DNA from 2 places in the Nesterenkonia sp. DZ6 genome. Region 1 is predicted to be linked to the other one. Evidence: predicted binding sites of a transcription regulator. Region 1 holds the regulator's gene; the other holds the start of a gene.
What was found. Region 1 encodes LexA, which represses DNA repair genes until DNA is damaged. Its sites were predicted from a motif close to TCGAACANNTGTTCGA; they were not measured.

Region 1 (7,557 bases):
AACCCGCAGCAGCGCGAGGCGGTCGAGCTGGCCCGCAACGCCGCACGGACCGCACTTTCGGACTCGAAGCCGACCGGTGACGCCGAGGCCGATCCCGGGCGCAGCACCGCCAGGTCCCGGATGCAGGCCGTGCTCGACACCGCCAACCGGATCCTGGACTCCCCGGACACCCCCGACGTGGTCTGGCTCAACAGGCCCGGAGCGTTCGTGCCGGGTCGGGGCTACCAGGAGGCAGATCTGGATGAGTCCCCACTCATCTACGTCGCACCCACCTCGGTGGCCGGGCGGCTGCGTGAAGGCCTCTTCGGTGATCGCACCGTGGTGCTGACCTCCGCGACGCTGACCATCGGCGACAGCTTCGACCCCGTGGCCGGGTCACTGGGCCTGGCGGGGGAGAAGGCCCCGGCCTGGGACGCCGTGGATGTGGGCAGCCCCTTCGACTACCCCAAACAGGGGGTGCTCTATGTGGCCAAGCACCTGCCGCCGCCGTCGATGAAGACCGCCCAGGCCCAGCGTGATGAGCTGGCCGGTCTCATCGAGGCCTCCAAGGGTGCGACCCTCGCGCTGTTCTCCTCTCGCCGCGCCGCCGAGGAGGCGGCCGAGGATCTGCGGCAGCGCCTTGATATCCCTATCCTCTGCCAGGGCGACTCGACGATGTCCGCGCTGGTGCGCGCCTTCGCTGAGGATGAGGAGACCTGCCTGTTCGGCACCATGAGCCTCTGGCAGGGCGTGGATGTGCCCGGCCGGTCCTGCCGGCTGGTGGCCATCGACCGGATCCCGTTCCCACGACCGGATGATCCACTGGTCAGTGCGCGCAGCCAGGAGGTCACCAAGCATGGCGGCAACGGGTTCATGCAGGTCGCTGCCACCCACGCCGCCACCCGGCTGGCCCAGGGTGCTGGACGGCTGATCCGCACCTCGGAGGACAAGGGGGTGCTGGCCATATTGGACTCACGCCTGGCCAATGCGCGTTACGGCGGCTTCCTGAAGCAATCGATGCCAGATTTCTGGCCCACCGTCAACGGGGATCTGGCCCGCGGGGCGCTGGCCCGGCTGGCCGAGTCAGACGGCTAGCTCGACCTGTGAGGTGAGTCGGGTGCTGCGAGCTGGGCTCAGTGCGCTTCCCGGGTGAGGCTGCAGAAGAGAATCAATCCCACATGATGGGTGACCACGGGAGGCTCACAGACGATGTCGGATCCAAGACGCACCACAGGCTCAGGCCCCATGACCTGCTTCTGGGTGCTGGCGGCAGCGCTCACCCTGGCCGGCTGCGCCGAAGGCGTTGGGGATGACGACGCCGCGCCCGCTGTGCCGACCGATGCGCACAGCGATACTGACACCGCGCGGCCCGACATCGACGACGATGAAGCCGACCAGGCGGAGACTGACGAACCTCAGCCGGAGCAGTTCACCATCGCCGGCACGGGGGACATGCTTCTCCATGGCCCCATCATTGACGAGGCAGCTGCGCTCGCCGACGGCGCAGACTACTCGTTTGCGCCGCTGATGGGCGGGGTTGAAGATCTCATCAGTGGTGCTGATCTTGCCCTGTGCGGGCTGGAGGTGCCGATCGCCCCAGAGGGTGTGGAGCCGGCCGGTTATCCGGTGTTCGCGGCCCCGCCGGAACTCGCCGGGGATCTCGCCTCGGTGGGTTTCCACGGCTGCTCCACAGCAAACAACCATTCCTTCGACCAGGGAACGGCCGGGCAGGAGCGCACGCTCGACGTCTTCGACGACGCTGGCCTGGGACATGCGGGAACCGCGCGAACTGAAGCCGAAGCCGCCCAGCCCCAGCTCTACACGCTGGAACGCGGCGGACAAGAGGTGACGGTGGCGCATGTGGCCACCACCATGCTCCACAACCAGGCATATCCACCGCCGGAGGATGAACTGTGGCGCGTCGCCGATGTCACTCCCGAGGAGCTCACAGACCAGGCGGCCCAGGCGCGCGAGGACGGCGCCGACGTCGTCGTCGCCTCTGTGCACTGGGGTGAGGAGTATGTCCACCAGCCCGCTGAAGAGCAGCGGGACTATGGCGAGCAGCTGGCAGCCGGTGGTGAGATCGACGTGGTGTTCGGCAGCCATTCGCACACGCCCCAGCCGCTGGAACACCTCGAGGGCGGCCCGTCAGGTGAGGGCATGTGGGTGGTGTGGTCCATGGGCAATTTCCTCTCCAACCAGGACGAGGCCTGTTGCATCCCAGAAACTGCCAGCGGAACAGTGGTCTACGCAACGGTCGAGGTCAGCGACGAGGACGCCGAGGTCATCTCCATGGACTGGCTGCCCGTCACCGTGGATCGCGGCCCGACCGATGATGAGCCTCACCGAGGGATCTGGCCACTGCGCGACCTCGCCGAGGGGAACATTCCGCCTGGGGTCGAACTCAGCGCGGAAACCGTTGAAGACCGGTGGTCGCGGGTCCTCGACGTCATGACGGAGCAGGAGCTCCGCGAGGATTCACCGTCACCCACGGGGGAGGAACCCACGGTGGTGCCGCGCCGGGACTAGGACGCCGGGTCTCGGAGGGCCGGGAAGAGCTGGGGGCACCGCGGCGTGTGTGGGGGACCTGCAGCTGCCTCAGAGGCTGCGCAGCACCGTGACGACCTTGCCCATGATGGTGGACTCGTCGCCGAGGATCGGCTCATACTGCCGGTTCTGCGGGAGCAGCCAGACGTGGCCGTCGCGGCGCTTGAGCGTCTTCACGGTCGCCTCGTCATCGAGCAGGGCGGCGACGATGTCGCCGTTCTCTGCGGTGTTCTGCCGACGCACCACGACCCAGTCGCCTTCGAAGATGCCGGCCTCGATCATGGAGTCACCGCGGACCTGAAGCATGAACAGCTCGCCCTCGCCGGTGAGCTGCCGCGGCAGCGGCATGATGTCTTCGACCTGCTGATCGGCCAGGATCGGTCCACCGGCCGCGATCTGACCCACCATGGGAATCTCAGAGATCCGGCTGTCGGACTGGGTGCGGTAGCCCTGCAGCTCCACCACTGCGTCACGTGCCGCAGATTCGGCCTCCTGGGCCTGTTCGCTGAGCACGGGGGCGCCGGCAGAGTCACGCAGCACCTCCATGGCGCGCGGTCGCCCGGGCACCCGTCTGAGGTAGCCCAGCTCCTGGAGCCGCGCCAGCTGGTGAGTCACCGAGGAGAGTGAGGCCAGCCCGCAGGCGTCGCCGATCTCACGCATGGAGGGAGGGTAGCTGCGCTCGGCCAGCGACTCCTGGATGACATCGACGATCTGCCGCTGCCGATCCGTCAGTCGCGGCGCTGCCGATGAGTCCCTGGTGTTCCGCGCCATTGCTGCCTCCGTAGTTGTGCTGAGCGTTCTGCGTCCCGATGAAGCAGTGCCGGACCCGAGCGGACCGAGCTCCGAGCGGACCGAGATTCGACCCTGTACCGAAGCGGGGCTGACCCCGCCGGGACCCGTGTCAGCATCCATGTCAGACCCTGCTGGTGGACTGTTCACCGTGAGATTCGCTTCGAAGATCACTTCGAACTTGGCGCTCAGGTTACTCGAAATCGTAGAGAGATTCCATTGATTCTGCGGCGAGTCTGGTCAAGATTCGAAACTATGTGCTAGAAATAGTACACACGTTCGAATGAGAGGTTCTTCCCCATGAGTACAGCACCGCTTGCACTTGCACCTGTTGACTCCGCACCGGCTCCGGCAGTGCACCTCACTCGCCGCGGTCGCTTCCTCCTGTTGGGCCTGCCCGCGTTGGCAGTCCTGGCGGTCGCACTGTTGGGTGCGCTCATGCTGGCCACCTCGCTGCTGAACCAGGCGCAGGCCTCCTCGGGCGACGTCCCAGGCGTGGACGCACAGGTGGTCACGGTCGGCGCGGGGGACACGCTGTGGAGCGTCGCGGCCTCCGTGGACTCCGAGGAGCACGCCCAGGTCCTCATCGGGCAGATCGCTGAGCTCAACGGTCTCAACGGCTCCGAGCTCACCCCGGGCCAGGAACTGTTCGTCCCACGAGACTGAGCAGACCGCGGGAAGCTGAAGTCGGTGCGCATCACCCGGCTAGAATGTCCCGGTGACTTCATCCCGTGCCAGGAACCTGTCCCGACTGCCGCTGCGCGAGGAGCTCCAGGGTCAAGAACCCTACGGAGCCCCGCAGCTGAGCGTGAAGGCGATGCTCAATGTCAACGAGACCACCTATGACGTTCCGGCCGATGTGGTCGATGCCATCGGCAAAGAGGTCCGCGCCGCGGCCGCCCAGCTCAATCGCTACCCGGACCGCGAGTTCTCGGTCCTGCGACAGAAGCTCGCCGAATACCTGAACCGAGACCTCGCCTCCGAGGGAGAGCCGGCCGAGCTGACGGCCGAGCACATCTGGGCCGCCAACGGCTCCAACGAGATCATGCAGCACATCCTGCAGGCCTTTGCCGGCCCGGGCCGCTCGGTGCTCTCCTTCCCGCCGACCTACTCGATGTACCCGCTCTACGCCCGCGGAACCTACAGCGAGTACATCGCCGGCACCCGCGCGGCTGACTTCACCCAGACCCCTGACGACGTCGCCGCGCAGATCCGTGAGCACCGTCCCCACGTGGTGATCCTGTGTTCGCCGAACAACCCCACCGGCACCGCACTCTCGCTGGAGACCGTGGAGGCCGCCTATGCCGCCGCCGAGGAATCTCAGACCATGGTCGTGGTGGACGAGGCCTACGGCGAGTTCCGCCAGTCCGGAACCGGCTCGGCGCTGGCGCTGCTGCCCGGGCGGGAACGGCTGATCGTCTCGCGCACCATGAGCAAGGCCTTCGCGCTGGCGGGTGGCCGACTGGGCTACCTGGCCGCGGCCCCCGAGGTCACCGACGCCATGCGACTGGTGCGGCTGCCGTACCACCTCTCCGCGGTGACGCAGGCGACCGCCGTCGCCGCCCTGGACCACTCGAGAACCCTGATGGCCAATGTGGAACGGATCAAGGAACAGCGCGACAGGATCGTCACCGCGCTGGGGCAGATGGGTCTGCACCCGGCGCCGTCGGACGCCAACTTCGTCTTCTTCGGCGGCCTCACCGACGAGAAGGCCGCCTGGCAGCACCTGCTCGAGGACGGGATCCTGATCCGTGACGTCGGCATCCCCGGGCATCTGCGCGTGACCGCCGGCACCGAGGAGGAGACCGGCGACTTCCTGGCCTCGCTGCAGCGATTCATCACCAGCACCACCGCGTAGACTGAAGCGTTGGCGTACCCCACCACCAAGCAGGAGTTATGGGAGCAGAATTGATCTCCGGGCGCATCGCCCAGATGGAACGTGTCACCAGCGAGTCCAGCGTCAAGGTCCGGATGGACCTCGACGGGACCGGCACCTCGAACATCAGCACCGGTGTGCCGTTCTATGACCACATGCTCACCGCACTGTCCCGGCACTCCCTCATCGACCTCGACGTCGAAGCCTCCGGCGACACCCACATCGACGTGCACCACACGGTCGAGGACACCGCCATCGTGCTCGGCGAGGTCTTGCGCGTCGCCCTGGGAGACAAGCGGGGCATCCGACGATTCGGCAATGCCACCATCCCGCTGGATGAGGCGCTCGCCCAGGCCGTGGTCGATGTCTCCGGCAGGCCCTATCTGGTCCACTCCGGGGAGCCCGAGGGTCAGCAGTACCACCTCATCGGTGGGCACTTCACCGGTTCCATGACCCGCCATGTCTTCGAGGCGATCACGTACCACTCCGGGATCTGCCTGCACATGACCCTGCTCGGCGGACGCGACCCGCACCACATCGCCGAGGCCCAGTTCAAGGCCTTCGCCCGCGCGCTGCGCGAAGCAGTGGAGTCCGACCCGCGCACCGACGAGATCCCCTCCACCAAGGGTGCCCTGTGACCGGCAAGCCCGACGTCGTCGTCCTGGACTACGGCTCCGGCAACACCCACTCCGCGGTCCGTGCGCTTGAGCGCGCCGGCGCGGACGTGATTCTGACCAAAGACACCGACGCGGTGCTCAACGCCTCCGGGCTGGTGGTGCCCGGTGTGGGCGCCTTCGCGGCGGTGATGGCTGCGCTGCGTGAGATCGACGGACCCCGCTGGATCGGCCGCCGGATCGCCGGGTCCCGCCCGGTGCTCGGCATCTGCGTCGGGCATCAGGTGATGTTCGACCGCGGAGTCGAACACGGCATTCCCGCCGAAGGCCTGGGGGAGTGGCCCGGTGAGGTCACAGCCCTGCCCGAAGATGCCGTGGTCCCGCATATGGGCTGGAACACCGTGCGTCCGCCCGAGGACAGCGTGCTCTTCGACGGGCTCAGGGATGAGCGGTTCTACTTCGTGCACTCCTACGCCGTGCAGTCCTGGGACTTCGATCAGTCCATCGAGACCATGAACCCACCGAAGGTCACCTGGAGCCACCACGGCGCCGACTTCATCGCCGCGGTGGAGAACGGTCCGCTCTCGGCCACCCAGTTCCACCCGGAGAAGTCCGGTGACGCGGGGATGCAGCTGCTGCGCAACTGGATCCTGAGCCTCTGACCGCTGTCCTTCGGCGTGACCTGAGGGTCCGCCGCCCGAGAACCTGACCCACCCAGCCAGACATTCCGACCAGCCGTACATCCAGCCGAAAGTAGATCCATGACTGAGCCCTCCGCGCCCACTGCCACCGTTCCCGCCCTGGAGCTGCTGCCCGCCGTCGACGTGGCCGACGGCCAGGCCGTGCGACTGGTCCAGGGAGAGGCCGGATCTGAGACCGGCTACGGGGATCCGCTGGAAGCTGCCCTGAACTGGCAGCAGCAGGGCGCCGAGTGGATCCACCTGGTGGACCTCGACGCCGCCTTCGGCCGCGGCGACAACCGCGACATCATGGCCCGCGTGGTCAAGGAGCTCGGTGTGAAGATCGAACTCTCCGGCGGCATCCGCGACGACGAATCCCTGGACCGGGCCCTGGAGCTCGGCGCCACCCGCGTCAACCTCGGCACCGCCGCACTGGAAGACCCGGAGTGGACCGCCCGCGCCATCGAACGCCACGGCGACGCCATCGCCGTGGGCCTGGATGTGCGCGGAGAGACCCTCGCCGCCCGCGGCTGGACCCGCGAGGGCGGCAACATCTGGGAGGTGCTGCAGCGCCTCGAAGACGCCGGCTGCCCCCGCTACGTGGTCACCGATGTCACCAAGGACGGCACCCTGCGCGGCCCCAACACCGAGCTGCTCGCCCAGGTCTGCGCCAAGACGAAGAAGCCTGTGGTCGCCTCCGGCGGCATCTCCTCCCTGGAGGACGTCGCGGCCCTGGCCAAGATGGTCTCCCTCGGGGTCGAGGGCGCCATCATGGGCAAGGCCCTCTACGCCGGGAAGTTCGAGTTCCCCGAGGCGCTGAAGGTGGCCGCAGCCTCCGCATGAACCAGGACTCCGCCCCCAGCAGGGACCTGCCCGGTCATATCGCTGCCCTGCTGCAGCGTGCACCCCGGGACGCCGAGGGCCGCCCCGCGGACTCCGCCGGGATCCCCTGGGCGGACCGCGACCTCTCCGGCGACGGCAACCCGCTGCACACCTTCGACGGCGACGACGGCCTCGCCGCCGCCGCGGTCCGGTCCGCCCGGGAGCAGCTGCTCGCCGGCGAGCTCGATGA
Region 2 (7,557 bases), 250 kb from region 1:
GGCGAGCAGGTCTTCGAGCTCCTCGGTGAGCCGGTTCTCCGGGACCGTCTGCTTCAGCGCCTTATAGGCGTCGCTGAGGTAGCGCAGCAGCACTCCCTCGGAGCGGGCGATCTGGTAGTGATTCACCATCGTGGTGAAGTCGAAGGCCCGCTCGAGCATGTCGCGGACCACCGATTTCGGCTGCAGCGCATAGTCGGAGACCCAGGGTGCGCCGGTGCGGTAGATCTCGAACTGCTGGGTCAGCAGCTCGGCGAGCGGCTGCGGGTGGGTGAGCTCGTCGAGGATCCGCATCCGGTCCACATACTCCACGCCATCGGCCTTGAGCTCGCCGATCTTCTCCGACTTCAGCTGCTTCACCTGGGCGCCGGTGATCTGGTGCGGGGTCTCCAGGATGGACTCGATCACGCTGATCACATCGTGGGCATAGGACTCGGACTCGGTGTCGAGCAGCTCCACCGCGGCCACCGCGAAGGGCGCCAGCGGCTGGTTCAGCGCGAAGTTGTCCTGCAGGTCCAGGGTCAGGTCCACGGTGCGGCCGTCCTCATCGGGACGTTCCAGGCGCTCCAGCACCCCGGCGGTGAGCAGCTCGCGCAGGATCTGCAGCCCCTGCCGCTGCAGCTGGGCCTTCCGGGCCGGGGTCTCATCGGCGGCGAGGATCATCCGGCGCATCGCCCGGATCGGGTCCTCGGGCCGCTCCAGCAGGTGCAGCACCATCGAGTAGCTGACCTTCATCCGCGAGACCATCGGCTCCGGGGTGGCGGTGATGATCCGCTCGAAGGTCTTGTCGCTCCAGGAGACGAACCCGTCGCGGGGCTTCTTCTTCCCGGCCGAGCGGATCGCCTGGGAGACCTTCTTCTCATCATCGCCGTGCTTGGCGCGGGCCTTCTCGATCGAGGCGTTGTTCTCGATCACGTGCTCCGGCGCCTGGACCACCACGGTGCCGTGGGTGTCGAAGCCGGCCCGGCCGGCGCGCCCGGCGATCTGATGGAACTCCCGCGCGTTGAGCTGCCGGGTGCGGGTGCCGTCGTATTTGCTCAGCGCGGTCAGCAGCACCGTGCGGATCGGCACGTTGATCCCGACCCCGAGGGTGTCGGTGCCGCAGATGACCTTCAGCAGCCCCTGCTGGGCCAGCTGCTCGACCAGCCGGCGGTATTTGGGCAGCATGCCGGCGTGGTGGACCCCGATTCCGGCGCGGAGCAGCCGGTTCAGCGTCTTGCCGAACCCCTTGGCGAAGCGGAAGGTCTCCAGCTTCACCCGGATCGCCTCACGCTCACCCTTGGAGACCACGTTGAGCGAGGCCAGGCCGACGGCGCGCTCGGCCGCCTCCCGCTGCGAGAAGTGCACCACGTAGACCGGGGCCTGGTGCGTGGTGACCAGCTCCTCGAGCTTGGTCTGCAGCGCGGTGGTGGAGTACTCATAGCTCAGCGGCACCGGACGTTCGGCGCTGGAGACCGTGACGACGTCGCGCCCGGTCCCTGCACTGAGCCGAGCCTCGAACCGGGAGGTGTCGCCCAGGGTGGCGGACATCAGCAGGAACTGCGCCCGGCTGCCGGCGGCGCCGTGGCCCGGGGTGCCGGGTTCCGCGCGACCGGTGAGCTCCAGCAGCGGGACCTGCCAGGCCCAGCCGCGCTGCGGATCGGCGTAGAAGTGGAACTCGTCCATGATGACCGGGCCGACGTTGGCGTCGCGGCCGTCGCGCAGCGCCTCATTGGCGAGGATCTCCGCGGTGCAGCACACGATCGGGGCGCCCGCGTTGACCGAGGAGTCACCGGTGACCATCCCGACGTTCTCGGCGCCGAAGATCTCCACCAGGGAGAAGAACTTCTCCGAGACAAGCGCCTTGATCGGGGCGGTGTAGACGCTGCGCTCGCCGCGGGAGAGCGCGAAGAAGTGCGCCGCGGTCGCGACCAGGGACTTGCCTGAGCCGGTGGGGGTGGCCATGATGACGTGCTGGCCGTCGGCCAGCTCCAGGATGGCGTCCTGCTGGGCGGGGTAGAGGGTGAGCCCCTGGGTCTGGGTCCAGGCTTCGAAGGCCGCGTAGAGCTCCTCCGGTCCGGCGGGGCCTTCGCCTTCGGCGGAGGTTTCCAGCTTGTGCAGCCGCTTGGCGGCGGTCACGGCGCTCACCAGCCGCGTTCCCGCCATGCGGGGAGCTGGGCGCGTTCGGCGCCCAACGTCGTGGGGTCGCCGTGGCCGGGGTGGATGATCGTGTCGTCCTCGTAGTCGGCGAAGAGCCGGGCCTCGACGTCGTCGAGCAGCGTGGCGAAGTCTTCGGCCGACCAGGTCTTCCCGACGCCGCCGGGGAAGAGCGAGTCCCCGGTGAAGATGTGGGTGGGGCCGTCTTCGACCCGGTAGACGAAGGCCATGGACCCGGGGGTGTGGCCGCGCAGGTGGATCACGTTCAGGTCGACGCCGTCGTAGGAGAGCACCTCGCCGTGGCTGAGCCGCCGGTCGATGGTGACGTTCTTCTCGGCCTCGATGGCGGGCGCGTCCTCGGCGCCGGCCGCGGACTCCGGGCCGGAGGTTGCTGCAGCTCCGGCCCCCGGGGCGTTGAGCAGCTCTTCGAGGGCGCGGATGTGATCCCAGTGCGAGTGCGTGGTGAGCACCGCGGTCAGCTCCAGCGGGCAGGGCGTGTCCTGGGCGGCTTCAGCGAGCAGACCGCGGATGGCCCCGGCGTCGTCGGCGGCATCGATGAGCACCTGGACCCCGGACTTCTTCGCGGTGAGCAGATACACGTTGTTGTTCATCTCGGAGACCGAGATGCGGCGAAGCGTGATCGCAGGGAGATCGTAGAGCAGAGAACTGTCAGAGGCCATGGGGCTCAGTCTAAGGTCTGGCGACCTCGCGGAGTCACGAAGCGGACGTCGCCCGGCGCATAGGCCAGCTGCTTGGCCGGGCTCAGGATCCCGGCCGAGATCAGCGCATCTTCGAGACGCTCCGTGGTGCTCACGATCGGGTACGCCCCGGCTTCTTCCAGCTCTCCGGCGGGGGCGTAGCCCCAGCGGACGCCGATGCAGCGCAGGCCGTGGGCTGCGGCGCCGTCCACGTCGAAGATCCGGTCACCGACCATGATCACCCTGGCGTCGGGGGCCGTCTCACTGAGCGGGCCCGCGGCGGGGTCCAGGCCGATCGCTTCCAGCGCGGCGCCGAGGATGGGGCCCTTGCCGTCGTGCGGGACGGACTCGTCCTCGGGGGAACCCTGCACCGCGGCGAAGTGCTCGCGAATGCCCTGGATGCTCAGCAGCCGCTCGGCCAGTCCGGTGGGCTTCGAGGTCGCCACCGCGCAGACCACACCGGCGGCGTTGAGTGTGCGCAGCAGCTCCTCGATCCCCGGGTAGACCCGGCTCGCCTGCATGCCCTCGGCGAGGTAGCGCTGCCGGTACTCCTCCACGATCGACGGGATCAGCGCCTCGGTGACGCCGGGCAGGCTGGCCAGCGAAGTGGCCAGCGGCGGACCGACGAACGAGTCCAGCACCTCCTGATCGGGGATCTCGATCCCGTGCACGCCCAATGCATGGACGACGCCGAGGGTGATCGCCCCGGCCGGATCGACCAGGGTGCCGTCGAGGTCGAAGAGCACCACCCGGATGTCGGAGGTGTCAGCAACGTCGACGGGGGAGTCAACGGTGGGGCGGGCGGTGGCAGGGGCGGCGGGGGAGTCAGAGATCACGGCGCCATTCTGACATGGACCGACGTGGCGTCGTCGTCGGGGTGATGAATGCCACCCCGCGCTGAGCGGCCGAATCTCCGAGCACTTGGGCCCGAAAGCCGGGTCAGATGCGCGGAGAATCCGCCTTTCGACGCAGGGAGCGCCCGGTCCCGAACGGGCGGACCGCCCCCACCCCGCCCTGGCTTCGAACGTTTGTTCGAACGGGTCAGGGGTTCTACACTGAATCACGTGTCAGAGCGAGCAGCCGAAACAGCCATCATCGAATCCGTGGACGATTACTACGCCGAGGGTGCGCGACGAAAATCCGCCACCAACGGGACGATCGGTCATGCCGAAGCCGACCGGATCGTGGTCCAGGGTGCGCGCGAGCACAACCTCAAAGACGTCACCGTCGAGCTGCCGCGCAACTCGTTCATCGTGTTCACCGGCCTCTCCGGCTCCGGCAAATCCTCGCTCGCCTTCGACACCATCTTCGCCGAGGGCCAGCGCCGCTACGTCGAGTCGCTCTCCGCCTACGCCCGGCAGTTCCTCGGCCGGGTGGACAAGCCCGACATCGACTTCATCGAAGGCCTCTCCCCGGCGGTCTCCATCGACCAGAAGTCCACCTCCAAGAACCCCCGCTCCACCGTGGGCACGGTCACCGAGATCCACGACTACCTGCGCCTGCTCTGGGCCCGGATCGGGATCCCGCACTGCCCCACCTGCGGCGAGAAGATCGAACGCCAGACCCCGCAGCAGATCGTCGACCAGGTCCTCGGCTTCCCCGAGAAGACCCGCTTCCAGGTCCTGGCCCCGGTGGTCCGCGGTCGCAAGGGTGAGTTCAAGGACCTCTTCCGCGACCTCGCCTCCGAAGGCTTCTCGCGCGCCATCGTCGACGGCGAGATCATCCAGCTCAGCGAACCGCCCACGCTGGAGAAGACCTATAAGCACCAGATCGAAGTGATCATCGACCGGCTCGTCATCCGCGAAGGCATGCGCCAGCGGCTCACCGACTCGGTGGAGACCGCGCTGAAGCTCGCCGACGGGCGCCTGGTCATCGACCTGGTCGACCTCGACGAGGACGGCGAACCCACCAATGAAAAAGTCCCCGAAGGTCTCACCGGCCCCAAGCAGCGGCCCTTCTCCGAGAACCTGGCCTGCCCGAACGAGCACCCGCTGGCTCTGGACGAGATCGAGCCGCGCTCCTTCTCCTTCAACAACCCCTTCGGCGCCTGCGAGGTCTGCTCCGGCATCGGCTCCAGCCTCGAGGTGGACATCGACCTGGTCATCCCCGATGACACCCTCTCGCTCGAGGGCGGCGCCATCGCCCCCTGGGCCCTGGGCAAGGCCTCCAAGGACTACTGGCTCCGGCTGATCACCGCGCTCTCCAATGAGCTGGACTTCTCGGTGCGCACCCCCTGGAAGGACCTGCCCAAGAAGGTGCAGAAGGCGCTGCTGCACGGCCGCAACCACAAGGTCGTCGTGCAGTACCGCAACCGCTTCGGCCGCGAACGCACCTACTCCACCGGGTTCGAAGGCGCGCTCTCCTACATCTCGCGCAAGCACCTCGAGGTGGAGTCCGACAACGCCCGGGACCGCTACGCGCAGTACATGCGCCAGATCCCCTGCCCGGCCTGCAACGGTCAGCGGCTGAACCCCGCCGCGCTCGCGGTCACCGTGCAGGGCGCCTCGATCGCCGAGATCGCCCGGCTCCCGCTGGACAAGTGCGCCGAGTTCTTCTCCACCGTGAAGCTCTCCGCCCGCGACGCCACCATCGCCGACCAGGTGCTCAAAGAGATCCTGGCCCGGCTGAACTTCCTGCTCGACGTGGGCCTGAGCTACCTGAACCTGGAGCGCGCCGCCGGCACGCTCTCCGGCGGCGAGGCCCAGCGGATCCGGCTCGCCACCCAGATCGGCTCCGGCCTGGTCGGGGTGCTCTACGTCCTGGACGAGCCCTCCATCGGGCTGCACCAGCGCGACAACGCCCGGCTGATCCAGACCCTCACCCGGCTGCGCGACCTCGGCAACACCCTGATCGTGGTCGAACACGACGAGGACACCATCGCCGAGGCCGACTGGATCGTGGACATCGGACCCGGCGCCGGTGAGCGCGGCGGCGAGATCGTGCACTCCGGCTCCGTGCAGGGGCTGCGCGACAACACCCACTCGATCACCGGGGACTACCTCTCCGGCCGGCGCAGCATCCCGATCCCGGCGCAGCGCCGCCCGGTGGACAAGACCCGGATGCTCAAGGTCATCGAGGCCCAGGAGAACAACCTGGACAAGGTCTCCGTGGAGATCCCGCTCGGGATCTTCCTCTCCGTCACCGGCGTCTCCGGCTCCGGCAAGTCCACGCTGATCAACGAGATCCTCTACAAGTCGCTGGCGAACAAGCTCAACGGCGCCAAGCAGGTCCCCGGCCGGCACCGCCGGATCGACGGGATCGACGATCACCTGGACAAGGTGATCCACGTGGACCAGTCACCGATCGGGCGCACCCCGCGCTCCAACCCGGCCACCTACACCGGGGTCTTCGACCACGTCCGCAAACTCTTCGCCCAGGCGCCGGAGTCCAAGACCCGCGGCTACCAGCCCGGCCGGTTCTCCTTCAACATCAAGGGCGGACGCTGCGAGTCCTGCTCCGGCGACGGCACGCTGAAGATCGAGATGAACTTCCTGCCCGACGTCTACGTGCCCTGCGAGGTCTGCCACGGCGCCCGGTACAACCGCGAGACCCTCGAGGTGAAGTACAAGAACAAGAACATCGCCGAGGTGCTCGACATGCCGATCGAGCAGGCCGCGGAGTTCTTCGCCGCCTTCGCCCCGATCGCCCGGCACCTCAACACCCTGGTCGAAGTGGGCCTCGGCTACGTGAGGCTCGGCCAGTCCGCCACCACGCTCTCCGGCGGCGAGGCCCAGCGGGTGAAGCTCGCCTCGGAGCTGCAGCGACGCTCCAACGGGCGCAGCGTCTACGTGCTGGACGAGCCCACCACCGGGCTGCACTTCGAAGACATCCGCAAACTCCTGCAGGTCCTGCAGGGGCTGGTGGAGAAGGGCAACAGCGTGATCACCATCGAGCACAACCTCGATGTGATCAAGTCCTCCGACTGGGTCATCGACCTCGGCCCCGAAGGGGGCAGCGGCGGCGGGCTCGTCGTCGCGCAGGGCACTCCGGAGAAGGTCGCCGCCACGGCAGAGAAGACAGGATCCCACACGGGCGCATTCCTTGCCGCACTGCTAAAGTGAGTGGGCCAGTTCACAGAGCGGCACCCACGTCACACAGCAGGACTACGTCGCTGATCAGCGAGTAAGCGGAGGCACCAGGTGAGCACCACCCCCGAGGCGCAGGAGTCTGAGCGCGTCGCCACCAATGATGCGGTCCGCAAGACCTTCGAGATCGCCGTGAAGCTGTCCTGCCGGCCCATCATCACCGGGCTGGAGAACACCCCCGCCGAGGGCGGGTTCATCGTCGCCTCCAACCACCTCTCCTTCCTGGACTCGGTGCTGATCCAGGCGCTCTTCCCTCGCACCGTGAGCTTCTTCGCCAAGGCCGAGTACTTCAATCAGACCGGGGTCAAGGGCCGCGCGATGAAGCTGTTCTTCGAATCCGTCGGCTCGGTCCCGGTGGAGCGCCAGCGCCAGTCCGCCTCCGTCGAGGCGCTCTTCGAACTGGGCGCCATCGCGCAGGCGGGCCACGGCGTCGGGATCTACCCCGAGGGCACCCGCAGCCGCGACGGCCGGCTCTACCGCGGCAAGAACGGGGTCGGCTGGCTCGCCGTCGCCACCGGGCTGCCCGTGATCCCGGTCGGGCTGCGCGGCACCGAGGCGCTGCAGAAGCCGGACTCGCGGATGGTCCGACCGCGCAAGTTCGAGATGCACGTGGGGGAGCCGCTGCAGTTCCCGCAGCTGGG

Region 2: uvrA (excinuclease ABC subunit UvrA) is a predicted target of LexA. The motif match lies at 3,852-3,867, and genes of this name have one in related genera.

Annotation. Positions count from the first base shown of each region.
Region 1 is NZ_JAJOYW010000001.1:600,984-608,540, reverse strand. Features, by position in the region: gene LTH93_RS02730 (ATP-dependent DNA helicase) at 1-1,074, shown strand, start outside; gene LTH93_RS02725 (CapA family protein) at 1,225-2,508, shown strand; gene lexA (transcriptional repressor LexA) at 2,578-3,297, opposite strand; gene LTH93_RS02715 (LysM peptidoglycan-binding domain-containing protein) at 3,616-3,981, shown strand; gene LTH93_RS02710 (histidinol-phosphate transaminase) at 4,034-5,173, shown strand; gene hisB (imidazoleglycerol-phosphate dehydratase HisB) at 5,212-5,829, shown strand; gene hisH (imidazole glycerol phosphate synthase subunit HisH) at 5,826-6,467, shown strand; gene priA (bifunctional 1-(5-phosphoribosyl)-5-((5-phosphoribosylamino)methylideneamino)imidazole-4-carboxamide isomerase/phosphoribosylanthranilate isomerase PriA) at 6,567-7,328, shown strand; gene LTH93_RS02690 (SseB family protein) at 7,325-7,557, shown strand, end outside.
Region 2 is NZ_JAJOYW010000001.1:354,040-361,596, reverse strand. Features, by position in the region: gene LTH93_RS01645 (DEAD/DEAH box helicase) at 1-2,142, opposite strand, end outside; gene LTH93_RS01640 (MBL fold metallo-hydrolase) at 2,121-2,813, opposite strand; gene LTH93_RS01635 (HAD hydrolase-like protein) at 2,819-3,667, opposite strand; gene uvrA (excinuclease ABC subunit UvrA) at 3,989-6,892, shown strand; gene LTH93_RS01625 (lysophospholipid acyltransferase family protein) at 6,971-7,557, shown strand, end outside.